One region of the Exiguobacterium sp. s130 genome, then DNA from elsewhere that is predicted to be linked to it. Evidence: riboswitches for the same ligand, from Rfam matches in the RefSeq annotation. Region 1 holds a riboswitch; the other holds the start of a gene.

Evidence for each region. A riboswitch is a leader RNA that binds a small molecule or an ion and turns the genes downstream of it on or off. The one in region 1 is predicted to bind FMN.
Region 2: another riboswitch for FMN. It lies ahead of HZS85_RS02325 (ECF transporter S component); the one in region 1 lies ahead of ribD (bifunctional diaminohydroxyphosphoribosylaminopyrimidine deaminase/5-amino-6-(5-phosphoribosylamino)uracil reductase RibD).

The regions. Positions count from the first base shown of each region.
Region 1 covers NZ_JACSNI010000001.1:74,452-81,626, forward strand. The annotation lists gene HZS85_RS00420 (MetQ/NlpA family ABC transporter substrate-binding protein) at 1-627, shown strand, start outside; gene HZS85_RS00425 (M20 family metallopeptidase) at 650-1,855, shown strand; FMN riboswitch at 2,039-2,183, shown strand; gene ribD (bifunctional diaminohydroxyphosphoribosylaminopyrimidine deaminase/5-amino-6-(5-phosphoribosylamino)uracil reductase RibD) at 2,342-3,382, shown strand; gene ribE (riboflavin synthase) at 3,367-3,993, shown strand; gene ribA (GTP cyclohydrolase II) at 3,993-5,183, shown strand; gene ribH (6,7-dimethyl-8-ribityllumazine synthase) at 5,180-5,638, shown strand; gene HZS85_RS00450 (DUF6612 family protein) at 5,851-6,672, shown strand; gene HZS85_RS00455 (alanine/glycine:cation symporter family protein) at 7,155-7,175, shown strand, end outside.
Region 2 covers NZ_JACSNI010000001.1:455,852-463,026, reverse strand. The annotation lists gene HZS85_RS02350 (NAD(P)/FAD-dependent oxidoreductase) at 1-582, shown strand, start outside; gene HZS85_RS02345 (GNAT family N-acetyltransferase) at 983-1,315, opposite strand; gene HZS85_RS02340 (GNAT family N-acetyltransferase) at 1,312-1,815, opposite strand; gene HZS85_RS02335 (NAD-dependent epimerase/dehydratase family protein) at 1,812-2,678, opposite strand; gene HZS85_RS02330 (HesB/IscA family protein) at 2,797-3,147, opposite strand; FMN riboswitch at 3,259-3,401, shown strand; gene HZS85_RS02325 (ECF transporter S component) at 3,556-4,122, shown strand; gene HZS85_RS02320 (YuzB family protein) at 4,199-4,432, opposite strand; gene HZS85_RS02315 (NAD(P)/FAD-dependent oxidoreductase) at 4,525-5,577, shown strand; gene HZS85_RS02310 (DUF1462 family protein) at 5,619-5,915, opposite strand; gene HZS85_RS02305 (NifU family protein) at 6,025-6,252, shown strand; gene HZS85_RS02300 (TIGR01457 family HAD-type hydrolase) at 6,295-7,059, opposite strand; gene HZS85_RS02295 (DUF86 domain-containing protein) at 7,066-7,175, opposite strand, start outside.

The DNA.
Region 1 (7,175 bases):
CAGCCGAACATGGCACTGGCTGAGGGTGAGATCGACGCCAATGCCTTCCAGACGATTTCCTACTTCAACGCTTTCAAGAAAGAACATAACTTGAAGCTATCGCCGATTGCGACGACTGTCATCGCACCGATGGGGATCTACTCGGATAAATACAAGGATGTCAAAGACATTCCAACTGGCGGAAAAATCGCTGTTCCGAACGAAGCGACGAACATGGGACGCGCCCTCTTGTTACTGCAAGAAGCCGGTCTGATCAAGTTACCGGACGACTTTGATGGTAACGGTTCAGTCGATAAGATCGTCGAGAATCCGAAGAAGCTGAAAATCGTTCCGATCGTCGCCGGGCAAACGCCACGCGTCTTACCGGACGTCGCGGCATCGATCATCAACAATGGCATTGCCGTTGACGCCGGCTTCAACCCGATCAAGGACTCAATCGTCCATGAGAACGAGACCGCCAAACCATACATCAACATCATCGCAACACGGACGGAAGACAAGAACAAAAAAGAACTGAAAAAAATCGCGTCGCTGTATCAACAAAAAGATGTCGCGGCCTTCATCAAAAAAGAATACAAAGGCAGTACGATCCCGACGTTCGTTCCACTAAGCGACATCGGCGAATAATTTCAAAAGGAGAGTGGATAGCATGACGACACCAGTACGCACGACATGGGTAGAGACGATTGAACAGGACATCGAACAAAAACGAGAATCGTATCTTGAGACAAGTCACCGAATTCATGCGACGCCGGAAATCGGTAACGAGGAATTCTTTGCTTCGCGACTACATGCAGAGCGTCTAACGGCGGAAGGTTTTACGGTAGAACTCGGTGTCGCGGGGCACGATACCGCGTTCTTCGCGAAGAAGTCGAGCGACCGACCAGGCGCGACGATTGCCTTTCTTGCTGAGTATGATGCGTTGCCAGGCATCGGTCACGCGTGCGGACATAACATCATCGGCACGACGAGTGTTGCGGCAGCAATCGCGCTCAGCAAAGTGCTTGATGAAGTCGGCGGGAGTGTCGTCGTGCTTGGAACGCCAGCCGAAGAAGGTGGGCCGAACGGAAGTGCGAAAGGCAGTTTCGTCAAACACCAGTTGCTTGAAGGAATCGATGCGGCCTTAATGGTCCATCCGTCGGGACAAACGCGGATCACGGGTTCTTCGCTTGCGGTCGATCCGCTCGATTTCGCTTTTACGGGTCGTCCCGCGCACGCAGCGGCGACACCGGAAGAAGGCATCAACGCTCTCGACGCTGTCATTCAGCTCTTCAATGGGATCAACGCCTTACGTCAGCAGTTACCGGACGATGTTCGGATCCACGGGATCATCACGCATGGTGGCGATGCGCCGAACATCATTCCGGAATACGCAAAAGCACGTTTCTTCATCCGGGCGACGACCCGGGAACGGCTGAATGCCGTCACCGAGAAAGTCAAAGCGGTCGCGCAAGGTGCGGCACTTGCGACCGGGGCGACGCTTGACGTCATCGCTTTCCAAAATGAAGTCGACAATCTCGTCTTCAACCGGACGTTTGATCGTCTCTTCCAAGAAGAAGCAGAGGCGCTTGGGCAAATCGTGCACCTCGACGAACGACCGGGGCTTGGATCGACGGACGCGGGTAACATCAGTCAAGTCATCCCGACAATCCATCCGTATATCAAGATTGGTCCGGACGATCTCGTCGCCCATACAGAAGCATTCAAAGAAGCAGCCCGTTCGGAAGCGGGGGATGAAGCGTTGATCGCAGGCGCTAAAATCCTCGCACGGACAGCACTTCGCGTCCTCGCTGATGAACGGACACGCGGAGCGATTGCCCAAGAATTCCACGACCGGAAGAACGGGTATTTGTAACCGGAACACAATGACTGGACGCACTGATATCAGGTGCTCCAGTCGTTTTTAGTATCCAGTCGATCACGAATTGGGGAGGGGTAACAAAAGTGGGACGAAATCATAAAAGAGCCAAGACCGAAACATTTGCGCTTTGTTTTCTTGAAAAAGATATGCTAGGCTAAAGTTGTATAACTCAATAATCCAGTTCTTCGGGGTAGGGTGAAAATCCCAACCGGCGGTGATGCGATCGATCGATCGACGAGCCCGCGACCCGTGATGTACGCATCATGGCTGACTTGGTGAGATTCCAGGGCCGACGGTAAAGTCCGGATGGGAGAAGAACGAAACGACGCGATTCAAGCTGTTTTCTGAAAAAATGTTTTCAGGAGATGGTCTCTTTCTGCATGCAAAAAAGCAGAAGGCGAACCGTGTATTTCGTGAACCCTTCTATACAGACGCCCCTTTTTCAAGGGGCGTCTTTTTTATTTGAAAGGAGCGAACGCGATGTCACAGATGATGAGTTATGCTATGCAATTAGCACATATGTTAAACGGACAAACAAGTCCGAATCCAAGTGTCGGCTGTGTCATCGTCAAACAAGGACGCATCATCGGTTTTGGTGCGCACCGGTTTGCCGGTGGTCCGCACGCGGAAGTCGAAGCCTTGCGAATGGCAGGAGAGGCCGCCCGTGGTGCTGATCTCTACGTGACGCTCGAGCCATGCAACCATCATGGTAAGACACCACCATGTACGGAAGCGATTCTACAAGCCGGGATCAAACGGGTTTTCGTCGCAACGGAAGACAAACATGCGATTGTCGCTGGTTCAGGGATCAAACGGCTTCAAGACGCGGGAATCGAAGTCGAAGTCGGCTTGTTACGGCATGAAGCGGAAGTCCTCTACGAGACATTTTGGAAAACGATCGAACGGAAACGTCCGACCGTGACCGTCAAAATCGCTCAGACGATGAACGGGATCGCGGCAACGGGGGAACAGCGCTGGATCACGTCAGAAGAAGCACGCGCGAATGGTCGCGCCCTGCGTGGTCGCCATGATGCGATCCTCGTCGGAAGTGAAACGGTGCTCGTCGATGATCCAGCACTGACTTTACGCGCAGTGTCAGGCATCGAGCCGATTCGAGTAATCGTCGATCGCCGTGGTCGGGTGCCAGAGACCGCGCAAGTCTTTTGCGATGGAAAAAATCCAACGTACTGGCTGACGAGTGTTCCTCGGATAAGTCATGATCAAGTGACGGTGCTCGTCGGTGAATATGAGACGCCGGAAGCGATTCTTAAACGCTTATACGAACAAGACATCTGCAGCGTTTTGATTGAAGGTGGACCGACGATTCAATCCGCATTCTTTGAAGCAGATCTCGTCGATCGGATTGAAGTCTACCAAGCCCCGTCGATTTTTGAAGGGACTGCCTGGAACGGACGACATGATATCGAAGAACGTTTTCAAATCGATCAGATTGAAATGGTCGGACCGGATCTCCATCTGACGTACATCCGAAAGGAGGAGACGATATGTTCACCGGATTGATTGAAGAAGTCGGGACCTTAAAACGAAAGATTCCGCGACCGAATGGATTAGCACTTGAAATCGAAGCGCACCGGGTGCTCGAAGGAACAAAGATTGGTGACAGCATCGCCGTCGACGGGATTTGTTTGACGGTCACGTCAATGAGCCCAACCGGTTTTACGGCGGATGCTGTCCATGACACGATCCGTTCGACAGCACTCGGCACGTACCGGGTCGGAAACCCGCTGCAACTAGAACGGGCGATGCCGGCAGACGGTCGGTTCGGCGGACATTTCGTCAGTGGGCACATCGACGGGACGGCACGACTAATCAGTCGGCGACCGGACGGAGAAGCGATGGTGTACACGTTTGATGTCGAATCGTGGCAAAAGTATTGCATTCCAAAAGGATCAATCGCGATCAACGGCACGAGCCTGACCTTGCAACGCGTCACGCCGGAAACGATCTCGATTTCATTGATTCCGCACTCCCGTCAAGTGACGACGTTTGATCGATTGGCAAGTGGTGCAGTCGTCAATATCGAGTGTGACATGATGGCGAAACATCTCTATCATTTCACGCAGCATGAGAAGCAGACGGACTGGGCAGCATTCTTAGGAGGCGACATGTAATGAACGGATTCGACTTGATTGAAGACGCAATAGAAGATTTGAAAAACGGACGACCGATCATCGTCTGTGATGACGAGGATCGTGAGAATGAAGGCGATCTCGTCATGCTCGCAGAACACGCGACAGCAGAAAACATCAACTTCATGATCACGTATGGAAAAGGGCTCGTCTGTGTTCCGGTTAGTCCACATGTGGCAGAACGATTACATCTTTCGCCGATGACGGACAATAATACGGACCCGCACGGTACGGCGTTCACGCTCAGCATCGATCATGAAGAAGCGAAGACCGGCATCAGTGCCGAAGAGCGTTCACTGACGATCCAGCGGATGCGGACGGATGGACCGGAGCGCTTCAAACGACCGGGTCACATCTTCCCGTTGATCGCAAAAGAGGGCGGTGTTCGGGAACGACGCGGACATACGGAAGCAGGTCTTGACCTTGCCCGTCTTGCCGGTAGCGATGAGATTGCCGTCATTTGTGAAATCATCAAGGAAGATGGCACGATGGCACGGGTGGATGATTTGCTTCTCTATAAGGAAGAACACGACTTAAAACTGATCACGATCGAGGCACTCGTCGCGTATCTCGAGCGTCCATTGACGCGGGAAGCGGAAGTGTTGCTTCCGACGACATTCGGAGCTTTCCGGATGGTCGGCTATACGACGCAAGATAAGAAAGAACATGTCGCCGTCTTATCCGGTGAAGCGCACGATGGGATGCTCGTCCGTCTGCACTCGGAATGTCTGACGGGCGACGTCTTTGGTTCGAAACGTTGCGATTGTGGTCCACAACTCGATGCGGCACTTGAGCGGATCGAACGAGAGGGTGGAGCCGTCTTGTATCTACGTCAGGAAGGACGCGGCATCGGTCTGATGGCGAAGTTGAAAGCGTACGAGTTGCAGGAACAAGGACTCGATACAGTCGAAGCGAACCATGCACTCGGTTATCCGACGGACATGCGTGATTATACGGTCGCGGCCAACATGTTGCGTGATCTTGGCGTGACGAAGATTCGCTTGATGACGAACAATCCAGACAAACAACGGGTGCTCGAGCAAGAGGGGATTGAAGTCATCGAACGTGTTCCCCATCAAGTACCCGTTGAACCGGAAAATCAGCGTTATCTGAAAACAAAACAAACGAAACTCGGGCACTGGCTCGATATCCAAGGAGGACACACATCATGATTTACGAAGGTTTCTTAACAGGAGAAGGACTACGCGTCGCAATCGTCGCAGCACGTTTTAATGAATTGATCACATCAAAACTCGTCGGAGGAGCAAACGACGCGTTCCGTCGTCACGGTGTTGCGGCGGATGCTGTGGATACAGCATGGGTTCCTGGAGCATTTGAAATTCCACTCGTTGCGGAAAAGTTAGCGAAAAGCGGTAAGTATGATGCGGTCATCACACTCGGAGCCGTCATCCGCGGAGCAACATCACATTATGACTATGTCTGTAACGAAGTCGCGAAAGGTGTCGCGAGTGCGTCGCGTGATACAGGCGTACCCATCATCTTCGGTGTCCTGACGACGGATTCGATCGAGCAAGCGGTCGAACGTGCCGGTACGAAAGCTGGAAATAAAGGATACGAAGCTGCCGTTTCCGCGATTGAGATGGCGAATCTTTTACGCACGATCTAACGAAATAAGGATAGGGTGACGGAAGTTTCCGTCATCCTATTTTTTTGTGGACATTTTGCAGGTGATAAATCAAATTTCAAAAAAAGAATAGTAGATTTGAAATATGAGGATTTGTTTTGAAGAAGAACGGTAATGATGTAATAAAGAAACTTTGAAACATTTCCCAATGTTTTTCGTAAATCAGGGTAACGCTTATAAAGGAGGAAATGAATATGAAGAAAACAAGGTGGGTAGCAGCTGGGATCGTCGCAGCATCGATTGGATTAGCTGGATGTCAAGATGGGCAGACAGATTCGGGTAGTGGCAGTGGGTCTGGTTCGACGAAGTCGGGGGAACTCTCGAATACGGAATTACTGAATAAAGCGACAGCCGCTCAAAAAGATATTAAATCGTTCCACATGGAAGGGACAGTCAATTCAAAAGCAGGTGAGATGGCAGTAGATCAGAAGGTATCAGCTGATATCATCCAGAAGCCGCTTACGATGCACCAGACGATGACGATGAAAAATCCACAAAACGGTAAGGACATGTCGATCGAGAGCTATATCGTCGACGATAAGATGTATCTATCGCAAAACGGACAATGGCTCGTTCAAGATGTCTCGGAGCTAGGTGATATGGTCGAGGCGATGGAGTCATCGGCATCGACGGATCAAAATCTCAAGCTACTGAAAAAGTACAAAGACAACTGGACCGCCAAAAAAGAGGGTGACGTTTATCAAATCGACGTCAAACTAAAAGGGGACGACCTCAAAGCGTTCATGAAGGATTCGCTCGAGCAGACAGGACAGATGGCACAGATGAAAGATGCGATGGACAGCATCGATTACAAGAAAATGAATTACACGATGACGTATGATGCGAAAACATTCTATCCGAAATCACTCGATATGGACATGGTGTTTGCGATTGAAAAAGATACCGAGTTCAATATGAAGAACGAGTCGACGTTCTCAAAATTCAATGAGATCAGCGAAATCAAATTACCTGCGGAAGCAAAAGATGCACAACCGCTCACAGGTGCAGCACAATAAACATCGAAGTCCCCTCTCTTCCATGAAGATGAGGGGACTTTTTGACGAAGAACTTCTTTTAGTGCTTCCGTCTGTTTTTGACTGACGGAAATCTGTTCGTGCATATCGCGGAATGCTTGAGCGTCATCCTAGTATTGAATCGAGATAGCTTTGAATAAATCTTGTCATTGACGACTTTCGTATCGATGAAGGACAGCACCTCACCGGACGCGGCATTCAAATGTTCGATCGTAGTGAACAGGAGGATGTGTGCTGTGTTAACGGTATCCGTGATCGTTGCTCCGTTATTCTTAGCCTATTGATTATTAAATGTCACGATTTCGTCAGTTGTTCCGAGACGGTGAAGTATGAATCACAACTAGTTGCATATTATTGAAATGAAGAAGTATCAAAATAGTTTCATAAAAAATAGTTTGACAATTATCAGTAAATTCTGAAAAAATGGTAAAGAACTACATATTTCATAAAGGGAGGTAACACGAATGGGAAATTCATTTAGTGAC
Region 2 (7,175 bases), 380 kb from region 1:
CACTATTTCGTCAACGACATGGAACGTTTCAAGGATCGTCAAGTCGTCCTGCTTGGTGGTGGCGATTCAGCAGTCGACTGGTCATTGATGCTTGAACCGATTGCCAAATCTGTCACGCTCGTCCACCGTCGCGATAAGTTCCGTGCCCATGAACATTCGGTCGAACTATTACATGACTCATCCGTTAACGTCATGACGCCGTATACGCTCGAATCGGTCACAGGTGAGACGCACATCGAGACGATGACGTTCAAACATGCTGAAAGTGGTGAAGTCGTCGTCGTTGCTGCTGACGATGTCGTCTGCAACTTTGGTTTCGTCTCGTCACTTGGGCCGCTCAAAGAATGGGAAGTCGAGTTCGAACGCAATTCGATTCGCGTCAACTCGAAGATGGAGACTGCGATTCCAGGCGTCTTCGCTTGTGGAGATATTGCGACTTACGAAGGACGCGTCAAATTGATCGCAACAGGCTTCGGTGAAGCACCGATTGCCGTCAACCAGGCGAAACTTCTTGTCGATCCATCGGCTCGTCACCCGCAACACTCAACGAGTCTGTTCGAAAAAGTAACGAATCATTCTTGAGATAAATGAATGGCTGCAAACAAATAAGAGGTCGAATTCCGGATGACATACCGGAGTCCGATCTCTTATTTTGATGGAATCACATCTAGGACGTGACCAAACATCTTTGACTCCCACAGGAAAAGGAAGCACGATGTGTGCTTCCGTCAGGGGTAAGGAAGACCCGACAGATCACATGGAATGGGAACTGGCGCGGCTTACATCCCGCCTGAGGAAAGCGAAGATGTTGAAACGTCCGATTTCATACGAATGATCTTTTAACAGGCATCCGATAAACCCGTTGCACGAGTTCGATCCCACCTCGCTCAATCATCGATTCTTCGAAGACCTGACCACCGAATCGCTCGTAAAACTGGCACGCCGGATTATCCCGCAAGACAGAAACCTGCATTGCCTCGTATTACGCCAAGTCCTCGATGATACGTTGAAACAATGCCTTCCCGAGCCCCTGCCCTTGAGAAGCTCGCAAAACATAAATCGCGTAGAGTTCTCCTTCACGCGCATCCCTTCGATTTGGTCCACCTTGCGCGAAGCCAACGACTTCGTCTTCTAACTCCACAACATACACGCGCTGATCGACTAACGCCTGCTCCCATTGTTTCGTCCGTTTCGCGTAAGACAACTGTGCTAAATAAGAATCAGGGATGATCCCTTGATACGTCTCCCGCCAGACATCGATATGAACGCGCGCAATGGTCGACGCATCTTCAAGACGTGCTTCACGAATTCTCATAATGGGATGATGAAGCGACGTGTCTCGCGTCCATTATGAACAGTCGGCTCAATTTCTCGTCCGCCGTTCGCTAAGATGACACGACGTGATGCTACATTATCAACGCCACACGTCAACAGCACTTGATTGAGTCCACGTTGCCGTGCTTCTTCTAGCGCTAAACGAAGCCCGGTCGTCGCATACCCTTTCTGACGCTCGGATGGTCGGATGCCGTATCCGATGTGTCCGCCGTACAACTTCAAGTTCTCCGTCAAATCATGCCGGAAGTTCAACGCGCCGACGATTCGTTGTCCGTCGACCATCCAGTACGTCGAATGGGTGACGAGCCCCGGTCTGACCGTTGTCTCCATTTCCTTCAGTTCCGCAAAATAAGCGCCCAGTGGTTCATACGTATCCCCGACTGCTTCCGGCACGATCGTTTCGCCCGACTTTCGCCAGTCTTCTAAAAAGGCGCGGTATTCTGTCTCCCATGCGAGGGTTGGTTTTATCAACTGCATCATTGGTGATTACGCACCTCCTCTTCAATCAAACGATCGAGCCAGTCATCGATATGTTGGAACAGATAGCCCGCTTCTTTCGCAGCTGTCGTATCCATATAGAAATCGCGTTCTGGCGCAAGTGGCGATTCATCCTCTCCTTTTGCGACGATTTGGCTCGTCGTTCCCGCAATACGGTCGATTTTATCCATCAGGTCTTGAATCGTTAGGACGCCGTCACTCGCAGCGTTGATCGGTCCTGTCAATTCCGAACGACCACACCACTCCAAAAAGGCAGCGGCTTCGTAACTTGAGATGTAGCCCATCTTCGCATAGTTGTTTTCAGCGATAATCGGACGCCCGTCAAGCGCCCGTTTGATATGGAAGACAAGTCGTTCCGTATAATCGTCTGGTCCGAGGACAACAGGAAAACGAACGGCAACGACAGGGAACGTCGCCCGTTGGAAGAAATAACTCTCCGCTTGGCGCTTCCCTTCGCCATACCCATGTTCCTTCTCAAGATCATATTTCCCGGGAAACGGATTGTAGGCGCGTTCCGAAATATTCGCACCACCGTCTTCATAAACAGACATCGTCGACGTCAACACGTAGCGTCCGACTTTCCCTTCAAATGCGTCGATCGCGAGCTTTGCTTGATACGGTGTGAAGCAGATGTTGTCATAGATGACATCCCAGTGCTGTTGGCTTAAATCCTTCATCGTACTACTTGACGTCCGGTCTCCTTTAAAAAATGTCAAGCCCTTCGCGACCGGTGGAGTATGCTCACCCCGTGTGACGATCGTCACATCATCCCCCGAATCGGCTAAACGAATTGCAAGCCGGCGTCCGAAATAGCGCGTTCCCCCGAAGATCAATACTTTTCTCATCCTGAAGCCCTCCCTATTCGTAGTAGCATTCACTCTCTTAAATATTTCGAGTCAATGGAGCAGGTCTCCTGTTTGCAGGCAATAAAAAAATCGTGGACGATGTCCACGATTGGATTCATTAACAGCCACCCGGTGTCCCGGCATTCGTTGCCGTCCGGAACGAAGTCCCGCAACCGCATGTTGCGATGGCATTCGGATTCGTGATCGTGAATCCGCCACCAAGCATTGACTGTTTATAATCGATTTCCAGTCCTTTGACGACCGGGTAATCTTTTTCGTCCACGATGACGGTCACGCCGTGCTGTTCAAAAACGAGATCCGTTTCTTTTTGTTGATCGAATCCCATTCCGTACGACAGACCACTACATCCACCACCTTGGACGAGCATCCGAAGATTTCGTTCATCTGCTGGTGCCTGCGCCATCATGTCCTGGACTTGTAGCGCTGCTGCCTCCGTTAAATGGATCATGTCATCACCTTCCTTTTCTTTAGTATACGCAACTTCTGAGCGAATCGAAACCTAGTTGCTTGAAACTATCTTGAATTCGTTGTATAAATGGTATGTACAATAAAATAATCGTTCCATCTTCAGGGCAGGGTGAAATTCCCGACCGGCGGTAAACAACTCTTTTTAAGTTGAAGCCCGCGAGCGAATAGGGCGCTATTTGCTGATTCTGTGTAATTCAGGAGCCGACAGTACAGTCTGGATGGGAGAAGATGGCGGCATGAGTTTGAATTTGATCGATTTTGCAATAATCGATTAGGTTTATTTAATGCGGACTTCTCCCCTGTTGATCTCATCAATGGGGGTTTCTTTATGGTCGCAGTCATGCCAATACTTCATCGAGAGGAACGAGCAAAAGGAGACAATACTCGTATGAAACGCACACAAAAAATGGTCACTCTGTCAATGTTAGGTTCAATCTCGTTTGTTCTTATGCTTATCAATTTTCCACTACCGTTCTTACCAAACTATCTGAAGATCGACTTCAGTGATGTTCCTGCTCTTGTCGCAGCGATCATGTTCTCACCGGTCGCAGGTGTCATCGTCGAAGCATTGAAGAACGTGTTATACTACATCTTCCGCGGAAGTGGTGTTCCGGTCGGAGAATTCGCGAACTTCGCTGCAGGCGTCGCATTCGTACTACCTGTCAGCTGGTTCTACCACAAAAAGAAATCAACACAAGGTCTCGCAACTGGTCTCGTCGCTGGTACGATCACGATGGCACTCGGTCTTGCGATCCTCAACTATATCTTGATCCTTCCAGCGTATGCATGGTTCCTCGGTATGGATTACATGGCGGATCCAGCTGTCAAATGGACAGCGATCACAGCCGGTATCTTACCGTTTAACGTCATCAAGGCCTTGTTCATCTCGGCACTCTTCATTCCGTTGTTCTTGAAACTACGCCCATGGATGATGCGCCGTCAACAATCTGCCTGATCCGAAAAGCTGCGCCCGCTGACGGACACGAATCCCCTCGTTCAGACGAACGAGGGGATTTTTTGGCTGTCCGTGCTCACAGCTCATTCTCTTCGATTTTCAGGTAAATCTTTTCAAGCAACTCTTCCGGCGTTTCACCTACGACGGTCTCACCATCTACGAGACAAAAATGGTCAAGCGAACAAATCCCGCAATAACCAAGGCAACCGTATTCGACGACGTCAACATTCGGGTCACGTTCAAGTTGCTCCATGACGACCTGTGTACCAGCCGCTAAGTTACTAATACAAAATTCAATAATCGGATTCACTTTTTTTCCTCCTTCAAGCAGGAAACGACCTGCCTCATGTCGTATTATACAAGGTCAGACTGATTTAGGGGAACTAAGGGGGATTTTACGTTATGAAGCAATTGATCGTACTCGGCGGAGGTTATGGTGGAATGCGGATTTGTGAGCGATTCAAGGACGAGGAAGTTGCCGTCACGCTCGTCGACCGTCTACCGTACCACGCACTCAAAACGGAATACTACGCACTCGCAGCAGGTACATTATCAGATCGGGATGTCCGGATTGAATTTCCGGAGGGGAAACATCTTACCTATAAATATGGACATGTCATCAAAATCTCACCAGAGACGAATACAGTCCATCTGCAGGACGGATCAGAATTATTCTATGATGACTTAATCATCGCCCTCGGTTGCGAGGATAAATACCACAACATTCCGGGTGCTCAAGAATTTACATATAGCATCCAGACACTAGAAGAATCACGGAAGACACAACAAGCGATCTGTGGTCTGTCACCGGGGTCAGTCGTCTCGATCGTCGGTGCTGGTCTATCTGGTGTCGAACTCGCCAGTGAACTACATGAGAGCCGGAAGGATTTGACGATTCGTCTATTCGACCGCGGTCCATCCGTCTTGTCGTTCTTATCCGATAAAGTCTCGTCTTACGTTCAGGAATGGTTCGAGGAACATGACGTTGAAGTCATCAACAACTCGAATGTCACGCTCGTCACAGCGGACGATGTGCGAAACGGCGACGATACGTATCCATCCGACTTAACGATTTGGACAGCTGGTACGCAGCCGGTCAAAGTTGTACGCGATCTCGGCTTTGCTGCGGATAGTGGCGGTCGGATCAAATTGACGGAACATCATCACGTACCGGAATACGATAACGTCTTCGTCATCGGTGATTGTGCAAGTCTACCATATGCACCAAGTGGTCAACTCGCAGAACATCAGGCAGAACAAGTCGTCGATGTCTTACAAGCCAAGTGGCAAGGAAAGAAATTACCGAAGCTGCCAGAAATTAAACTGCGCGGGATGCTCGGTTCACTCGGAAAATCAGACGGTTTCGGGATCGTCATGGGCAAGCAAGCATTGACGGGGAAAGTCCCACGTCTCTTGAAGTCCGGTGTCTTATGGAAACACAAAAAGATTAAATGAGCAAAAGAGGTGTCCCAAGCTTTGGGATACCTCTTCTTCGTTCACCCCGTCTGACTTAACTTTGCATCAATCGCTTCCGTAATCGTCTTCAGTTTGATGTACCCCTCGTCAATCATCTCATCATCAAGCACGATCAGTGGATAAAAATAGACATCCTCTTTTAGCGCTTCCGTCCATTGATCTGATGTTGCTGTCTCGAAATCGACATAGCGTAGCGTCATCGCTTGCTCATATTTCCGTCCGAGGACAGCTTGTAGCCAACTGAATGTCTCTTCCGAGCTGGGTGCCCCGACACAACTCGGACAGGTGACCGCTGTTCCATAAACCGTGATTTCCATCTTGAAGTCCCCCTTTTCAATTCTCTCCTCTTTAGTATACAAGTTTTCCAGATTGAGAACATTTTTCAACCCTGTTACAATGAAACTATACGAAAGGATGTGTTTACGCATGGAAATGTTTGATCAAGTGAATGAAGTTCTTGAAAAATTGCGTCCGTTCCTTCTTCGTGATGGAGGAGACGTTGAACTCGTAGATGTAGAAGACGGAATCGTAAAACTCCGTTTGATGGGAGCTTGTGGTAGCTGCCCAAGTTCAACGATCACATTGAAGGCCGGTATCGAACGTGCCCTTCTTGAAGAAGTCGCTGGCGTCGTCGAAGTCGAACAAGTCTTCTAATACATGAAATCCCGAACGAATTCTCGTTCGGGATTTTTTGATTCATAGAATCCATTCGGCTAACGTATCGACCATGTATGTCGGTTGACGATCCTGCCCTTGAATGAAGACGGGTGTGTGGACGCCAGAATTGACGTGCATCGTCCGGATGCCTCCATTGATTCCGAATAGGATATCCGTATGGTAGTTATCCCCGACCATGATGACGTCTTCTTTTGACAGACCAATCATCTCCGTTGCGATATCGACCATGACCGGTTCCGGTTTGCCGATGAAGAACGGTTCCTTCTCCGTCGTCACGCGCAGGACGGACGTCAAGGCACCATTACCTGGCAGGAAACCACGTTCGGTCGGAATCGCGATGTCTCCGTTCGTCGAGATGAAACGAGCACCGGCACGAATCGCAAGTGCACCAACAGCGAGTTTTTCATACGTGATCTGACGATCGAGTCCGATGACGACGTAATCTGCCGCTTCGGTTGCGACGACGTCTAACCCTTCTCGTTCAAGCGCGTCGATCAGTCCTGTTTCTCCGATCGCATAGACGCGCGCTTTTGGTGACAGGGCAGCAATATAACGACCAGTCGCCATCGCACTCGTCAAGACGTGTTTCGCATCGGAATGAACACCCATCCCGCGTAGTTTCTCCGCCACAGCTTCTGCCGTCATCGACGCGTTATTCGTCACGAACAAGTACGGAATGCCCTCTGCTTGCAGACGATTGACGAAATCGACCGCTTCTTTTACCGGTTCCGTTCCGTTATACATCGTTCCATCTAAATCAAATAAATAGCCTTTTGCCTTCATCCTGACTCACTCCTCGTTTGGTAAAAATGCAGACACCGGTCCGAGTTCTGTCTCGATATACCGGCGAATCGCTTCCGGGAAACGACGTAGTTCTGCTTCCTCTGTCTCAAGTACCG